2 regions of the Pseudomonas sp. PDM24 genome follow, and region 1 is predicted to be linked to the other one. Evidence: predicted binding sites of a transcription regulator. Region 1 holds the regulator's gene; the other holds the start of a gene.
What was found. The regulator FliA, encoded in region 1, starts transcription of late flagellar genes. The targets are predictions, from matches to a motif close to CTAAAGTTTNNNNNNNNNNNGCCGNTAA.
Positions count from the first base shown of each region.

Region 2: a site for FliA is predicted at 2,060-2,087, ahead of flgM (flagellar biosynthesis anti-sigma factor FlgM). Genes of this name have one in related genera too.

Region 1 is NZ_JAHUWR010000001.1:166,075-169,755, forward strand. Features, by position in the region: gene flhF (flagellar biosynthesis protein FlhF) at 1-843, shown strand, start outside; gene fleN (flagellar synthesis regulator FleN) at 960-1,790, shown strand; gene fliA (RNA polymerase sigma factor FliA) at 1,787-2,527, shown strand; gene KW837_RS00780 (chemotaxis response regulator CheY) at 2,696-3,067, shown strand; gene KW837_RS00785 (protein phosphatase CheZ) at 3,098-3,681, shown strand, end outside.
Region 2 is NZ_JAHUWR010000001.1:10,842-14,522, reverse strand. Features, by position in the region: gene cheR (protein-glutamate O-methyltransferase CheR) at 1-132, opposite strand, end outside; gene KW837_RS00050 (chemotaxis protein CheV) at 179-1,111, opposite strand; gene flgA (flagellar basal body P-ring formation chaperone FlgA) at 1,193-1,954, shown strand; gene flgM (flagellar biosynthesis anti-sigma factor FlgM) at 2,124-2,450, shown strand; gene KW837_RS00035 (flagella synthesis protein FlgN) at 2,498-2,965, shown strand; gene KW837_RS00030 (flagellar brake protein) at 3,054-3,681, shown strand, end outside.

The sequences.
Region 1 (3,681 bases):
CGTCCGGCCCAGGCCAACCTCTGGCGTCGCCTGCAACGCATCGGTCTGTCCGGCCCGTTGTCGCGCGATCTGCTGGCACTGATTACCGATATTGATGAACCCCGTCAGGCCTGGCGCATGTTGCTCGCGCACCTGGCGCGGATGATCGCCACTCCGGAAATCGAGCCGTTGGAAGAGGGTGGTGTGATTGCCATGGTTGGCCCGGCAGGCATGGGCAAGACCACCACGCTGGCCAAGCTCGCAGCGCGTTATGTGCTCAAGTACGGCGCGCAAAACATCGCGCTGGTGAGCATGGACAGCTATCGCATCGGCGCTCAGGAACAGCTCAAGACCCTGGGCCGCATCCTCAACGTGTCGGTCACCCACGTCGACCCGGGCCAATCGCTGGTGCAGGCGCTGGAGCCTTTGCTGCGCAAACGCGTAGTGCTGATCGATACCGCCGGCCTGCAAGCCAGCGATCCAGCACTGCGCATGCAGCTCGAAAGCCTGGCCGGACGGGGCATCAAATCAAAAAATTATCTGGTCTTGGCAACCACTAGCCAGAAACAGGTTCTAACCGCCGCTTATCACAGTTACAAACGTTGCGGCCTTGCCGGCTGCATCCTGACTAAACTGGATGAAACGGCAAGCTTGGGCGAGGTGTTGAGCCTGGCTATCAGTCATGAACTGCCGGTGGCTTACCTGACCGATGGCCCGCGGATTCCGGATGATTTGCATCTGCCGCGTCGTCATCAGTTGGTGAGTCGCGCCGTTAGCGTGCAAATGCAGGAAGAACCCAGCGAAGAAGCCATGGCTGACATGTTCGCTGATATTTACCACAGCCCGACCAAGCAGGTTGGCTGAGGTACTAATGAACAGTTTTTGTACCTACATCGATGGTCTGCCATGCATTGTTCAGTTGGTGAACGCGCAGCCAGTAATGTGGCCTCCGTCTAAGTAAGACAAGGTAAAGAAATAACATGGGCAGCATGCATCCCGTACAGGTGATCGCGGTGACCGGCGGCAAAGGTGGCGTCGGGAAGACTAACGTGTCAGTGAACTTGTCCCTGGCTCTAGCTGAGCTCGGCCGGCGCGTCATGCTGCTGGATGCCGATCTGGGACTGGCGAACGTCGACGTCCTGCTGGGACTGACACCCAAACGCACGCTGGCCGACGTGATCGAAGGCCGCTGTGAGCTGCGCGACGTGCTGTTGCAAGGACCCGGCGGCATCCGCATCGTCCCGGCGGCGTCCGGCACCCAGAGCATGGTTCATTTGAGCCCGGCCCAGCATGCCGGCCTGATCCAGGCTTTCAGCGACATCGGCGACAACCTCGACGTATTGGTGATCGACACCGCTGCGGGTATTGGTGACTCGGTAGTCAGTTTCGTTCGCGCAGCGCAAGAAGTCTTGCTGGTGGTGTGCGATGAGCCGACCTCGATTACCGACGCCTACGCGCTGATCAAATTGCTGAATCGCGACTACGGCATGAACCGCTTCCGCGTCCTGGCCAACATGGCGCAGAGCCCGCAGGAAGGCCGCAATCTGTTCGCCAAGTTGACCAAGGTCACGGATCGTTTCCTCGACGTCGCCTTACAGTACGTTGGTGCCGTGCCTTACGACGAAAGCGTGCGCAAGGCCGTGCAGAAGCAGCGTGCTGTCTACGAAGCCTTCCCGCGTTCCAAGTGCGCCCTGGCGTTCAAGGCCATTGCGCAGAAGGTCGATACCTGGCCACTGCCGGCCAACCCGCGTGGGCACCTGGAGTTTTTCGTCGAGCGCCTCGTGCAACAGACCGCAGGACCCGTCCTATGACAGCCAGTGGCTACAACCTCTACAAGAAGTCGGCACGTGACGCGCAGTACGAGCTGATCGAGCGTTACGCGCCACTGGTCAAACGCATTGCCTACCACTTGCTGGCGCGTCTGCCGGCCAGTGTCCAGGTCGAAGACCTGATCCAGGCCGGGATGATCGGCCTGCTTGAAGTATCAACCAAATACGACGCCAGCAAAGGCGCGAGCTTCGAGACGTACGCGGGCATTCGAATCCGCGGCGCGATGCTCGATGAAGTGCGCAAGGGGGACTGGGCGCCACGTTCGGTTCACCGCAATACCCGCATGGTCAGCGACGCAATTCGCTCGATTGAAGCTAAAACCGGCCGTGACGCTAAAGATCACGAAGTTGCGGCCGAACTCCAATTGAGTCTCGACGATTATTACGGGATTTTGAACGACACCCTCGGTAGCCGGTTATTCAGTTTCGACGATCTGTTGCAGGACGGCGAACACGAAGGGCTGCACGAGGATGGCGCCAGTGCTCATCTCGAGCCGTCGCGCGATCTGGAAGATGAACGCTTCCAGGCGGCGCTGGCGGACGCGATTGCCAATTTGCCGGAGCGTGAGCGACTGGTGTTGGCGCTGTACTACGACGAAGAGTTGAATCTCAAGGAAATCGGTGAGGTCCTGGGGGTCAGCGAATCGCGGGTCAGCCAGTTACACAGCCAGTGCGCGGCCCGTTTGCGGGGGCGTTTGGGGGAGTGGCGAGCGCGCTGACAGGCAGTGTGGGGACACTGCGAACGAGGTGGGTACGGCATTTTGCTGCATCGGCCACGGCCCGTTGTAATCCATACAACTGTTGAGTGTTACGCCGAATTGATTGAACGGCGCGTTCAGGTGCTGCGCGCGTTTTAAGACTGCTTGGAGGTCGAATTGGACAAGAATATGAAAATCCTCATCGTTGATGACTTCTCAACGATGCGGCGGATCATAAAAAACCTGTTGCGTGACCTTGGGTTCACCAACACGGTCGAGGCGGATGACGGTATTACCGCGATTCCGGTCCTCAACAGCGGGAGCATCGACTTTCTGGTAACGGACTGGAACATGCCCGGCATGACCGGTATTGATCTGCTGCGCCACGTGCGTGCCGATGAAAAACTCAAACACCTGCCGGTGTTGATGGTCACGGCCGAAGCCAAGCGCGAGCAAATCATCGAAGCCGCTCAGGCGGGCGTGAACGGCTATGTGGTCAAGCCATTCACGGCTCAAGCGTTGAAAGACAAGATTGAAAAGATCTTCGAACGCATCGGTTGATGTGCAAAGCCAGTCCGTCACGGGGGAGCTATGGAGCATAACGAATCTTCACAGGGCGATTTTGAGTCGACCCTGAAAAAACACGCGGTCGAACTGGTCGAAAGCCTTGAAAAAGGCAGGTTCGGCGACGCTGTGCAACTGATCCATGAGCTCAACCAGACCCGTGACCGCGGCCTGTATCAGGAAGTGGGCAAGCTCACTCGCGAGCTGCATAGCGCGATCGTCAATTTCCAGATTGACCCGCACATGCCGCAAGCCGAGGAAGTGTCTCAGATCACGGATGCCACCGAGCGCCTGGGGTATGTGGTCAAGCTGACCGAGGCCGCGGCCAACCGCACCATGGACCTGGTGGAAAACGCCACACCGCTGATCAACAGCCTGAGCGACGAAGCTCAGGCGCTGAGCACGGATTGGGGACGGTTCATGCGTCGCGAAGTCGGGGCCGAAGAGTTCCGCGAACTGGCTCGGCGGGTCGACGGTTTCCTGACCCGCAGCAGTGAAGACAACCGCATCGTGTCGAGCAACCTCAACGACATTCTGCTGGCCCAGGATTACCAGGACCTCACCGGTCAGGTGATCAAGCGCGTGACCCAGTTGGTCACCGAAGTTGAAAG
Region 2 (3,681 bases), 160 kb from region 1:
GATGCCCTGCTGCTCCATCAGTTTGTTGAGACGGCTCGAGACCAGGTATTGCTTGTTTTCACCGAGCAAAATGCCACAGGCTTTTTCCAGGAATACCCGGAACTGTTCGAAATCCAAATTACCCGTAGACAAAGATGCCGCCTCTTAAATCGTTTTGACCGCCAGGGGCAGAAGGCCCCTAGCTGTTATCTGCTGCTTTGATCCGGTCGACTACCCGGGATGCCAGGTCATCAGGACGGAATTTGGCCAGGAAGTCATCGGCCCCGACCTTCTTGACCATCGCCTGATTGAACACACCCGACAACGAAGTATGCAGGATGATATGCAGCTTTTGCATGCGTGGGTCGTTGCGGATCTCAGCCGTCAGGGTGTACCCGTCCATCTCCGGCATCTCGATGTCGGAGATCATCATCAGGAACTCTTCTTCCGGCTTCTTGCCCTCATCGACCAGCTTGCGCAGGTAATCCAGCGCTTGCCGGCCGTCATTCAACGCCACCACTTCGACGCCGACGGTTTGCAGGCAACGGGTCACCTGCTTGCGCGCCACCGATGAGTCATCGACCGTCAGCACGCGCAAGGACAACGCCTTGTGCTGAGTCTCGACATCCACCACGCCCACCGAAATCGCTTCCGGTGTCGGTGACACTTCCGCCAGCACCTTCTCGACGTCGATGATTTCGACCAACTGATTGTCGACCCGAGTCACCGCCGTCAGGTAGTGATCGCGCCCGGTGCCCTTGGGTGGCGGATGAATCTCCTCCCAGTTCATGTTGACGATGCGCTCTACCGATCGAACCAGGAAACCCTGAGTCTTGGTGTTGTACTCCGTGATGATCACGAAGGGATTGCTTTGATCTTTCAGCGCTCCGGAGCCGGTCGCCATCGCCAGATCCAGAATCGGAATGGTCGCCCCCCGAATATTCGCCACACCGCACACGACAGGACTGGACTTGGGCATCAGGGTCAGTTTGGGGCATTGCAGCACCTCACGAACCTTGAACACGTTGATCCCATACAGCTGCTGGCCGTCGAGACGGAACAACAACAGCTCAAGGCGATTCTGCCCCACCAGTTGCGTGCGCTGGTTCACCGAATCCATTACACCAGCCATGCCCAGACTCCTACACCAACGCTAAGTGTGTTGCGACGCACATTCTTCACTAAACGGCACGGCGCTTGCTTTTTAACTCTTATGAACACAGAACCGACATTTTTCCGACACCTGACATCAGCCTGCCGCAGATTACTCTGTGCGATGTCGGCCGTTTGCCTGTTCAACGCTGGCAGCCCTGCCCTTGCTGACGCGGTTACCTTGCCTGACATGCTTATCGGCGTCACTCAGGGCTTTCTTGAATTCACCGTAGAAGACTATCTGGCCACCAGTCAAACGCAAGGACGCTACGAAATCGAGGTCAACCAGCTCGATCCGCGCCTGCGCATGCCTATGTGCGACAAGGAATTGACAGCCACCCTCGAGAGCCCCGCGAGGCCTCTGGGCCGGGTTACGGTCAAGGTTCGCTGCGACGGTGCCTCCCCCTGGACAGTCTTCGTACCCGCTCAAGTACGGCTGTTTCGCGACATCGTGACCACCACTCGTCCGCTCAAGCGCACAGGGATTATCGAACCTCAGGACGTGACCCTTCGCGAACGCGATATCAGCCTGATAAATCAGGGTTTTCTGACTTCCGTCGATCAAGCGATCGGACAAAAACTGACCCGACCAATGGTCGCCGATCAGGTGATTACCCTGGTGCACCTCGAACAGGCGGAAGTCATTCGCAAGGGCGATCAAGTAGTGATTACCGCCCGCAGTGGTACGCTCAGTGTGCGTATGCCGGGTGAAGCGCTGTCCAATGGCGGCATGAGCGAACAGATTCGCGTGAAAAACCTCAACTCCCAGCGGGTCATCAAGGCGCAAGTCACCGCGCCCGGCCAGGTGGAAGTTTCCATGTAAGCGGCCATGTAGTTTGTGAAGAGATGGCGCGCCACTGGGCTGTTGCCTAAACTGTGCCGCATGCAGGACACACGCTGGCGCATGCACGCTCATTGATAAATGGGCCTAAAGTTTTCACAAGAAGAGCCGAAAACATGGCAAGCGTCCAAATACCCAGAGGTTTTTTGTCATGGTCATCGATTTCAGTCGTTTAAACAGCTCCTCGTCACTTACGGGCAGTACACGTACCAGCGCCGCGAAGGAAACCGCCGAAGCCGGCCAATCCGCACCGCTGAATACCCCGGCCGAACAGGCCAGTACCACCAAAAGCGGGGAGTCGGTACACCTCAGCAATGAGGCTCAACAGTTGCAGAAGGTCACTGACAAGCTGCGCGATCAGCCTGCCGTCGACAACGCCCGCGTGGCCGAGTTGAAAGCAGCGATTGCCGATGGCAGCTATAAAGTCGACAGCAACCGTGTAGCCAGCAAACTGCTCAACTTCGAAGCCCAGCGCTAGGCCACGGCCGCGCCAGGCTTTTGGACGCTTAAAACCCAAGGCCAGCCATGCACGACACTAATTTACTGCAACTGATCATCGACGACTTTGCCCCGGCGCAACACTTGCTGGAGCTGCTGCAAACCGAGTCCCTCGCGCTGCACGGTCGCGACATGCCACTGCTCGAAGAGATTCTGGCGCAGAAACAGGCATTGATCATTTTGCTTGAGCAGCATGGCCGCAAGCGCAGTGAAATCCTCGCCAGCCTCAACCTGCCGACCAATCGCCAGGGCCTGGAGCAACTTGCCAGCCATTCGAGCATTGGCGATCAGTTGCTGGCACAGAGCGATGTGCTGACCGACCTCCTGGCCCAGTGCCAGGCCGCCAACGTTAACAATGGCCAGTCGATTCTGGTGCAGCAGGCCGCCACGGCCAACCAGCTGAAAATCCTCACCGGCGGCGAGCCGCCAGCGCTCTATGATGCCCGCGGTTCAACCTCCAAGCTCGCAAAGCCACGCCCGCTCAGTCAGGCTTGAGCCTTTCAATGAGCACGCTCTATCAAGACGCGAAACATGCTGGCAGAATGCTAGCCAGTAGTCATATTTGTCTGGAGATTGATGCCCCGTGTTCAATGCCTTAAACGCGGAAGATGCTCCGCAGCCACCCAAGGTGCTCACTACGCCCCTGGAAATCTCCGGCAATCTGCGTCAGCTGCAAGACAGCCATGACCCGCTGATCATCACGTTCCATGAGCGCAGCCAGCGCTTCCAGAGTTATCTGGTGGACATCGACCGTGACAGCAACATGATCGCGCTGGACGAAATGATCCCGCGCGATGGCGAACGTTTTCTGCTGGCCGGCGAACCGTTCAAGGTCGAAGGCTTCCACGACGGCGTGCGCATCGCCTGGGAAAGCAATGGCCCGCTGACCATCGACGACTCCGGCGATGGCCGCTGCTACCGTGGCGCGCTGCCCGATGAGGTGGTTTATCACCAGCGCCGCAATGCTTTCCGCGCCGCGTTGAAGCTGGCGCAACTGGTCAACGTCGATCTGGGTGGCGACAAACTCAAATCGGCCATCAGCGGCAAACTGCTGGACATCTCCGCCACCGGCTGCAAATTGCGCTTCGAGGGCGACATCACCGCTAGCCTGCAACTGGGCCAGGTCTATGACCGCTTCGTCGCTGCCCTGCCCTTCGGCAGCATGACGGCACCGGTCGAACTGCGTTACCTGCATTTCGAAGAAAAGATCA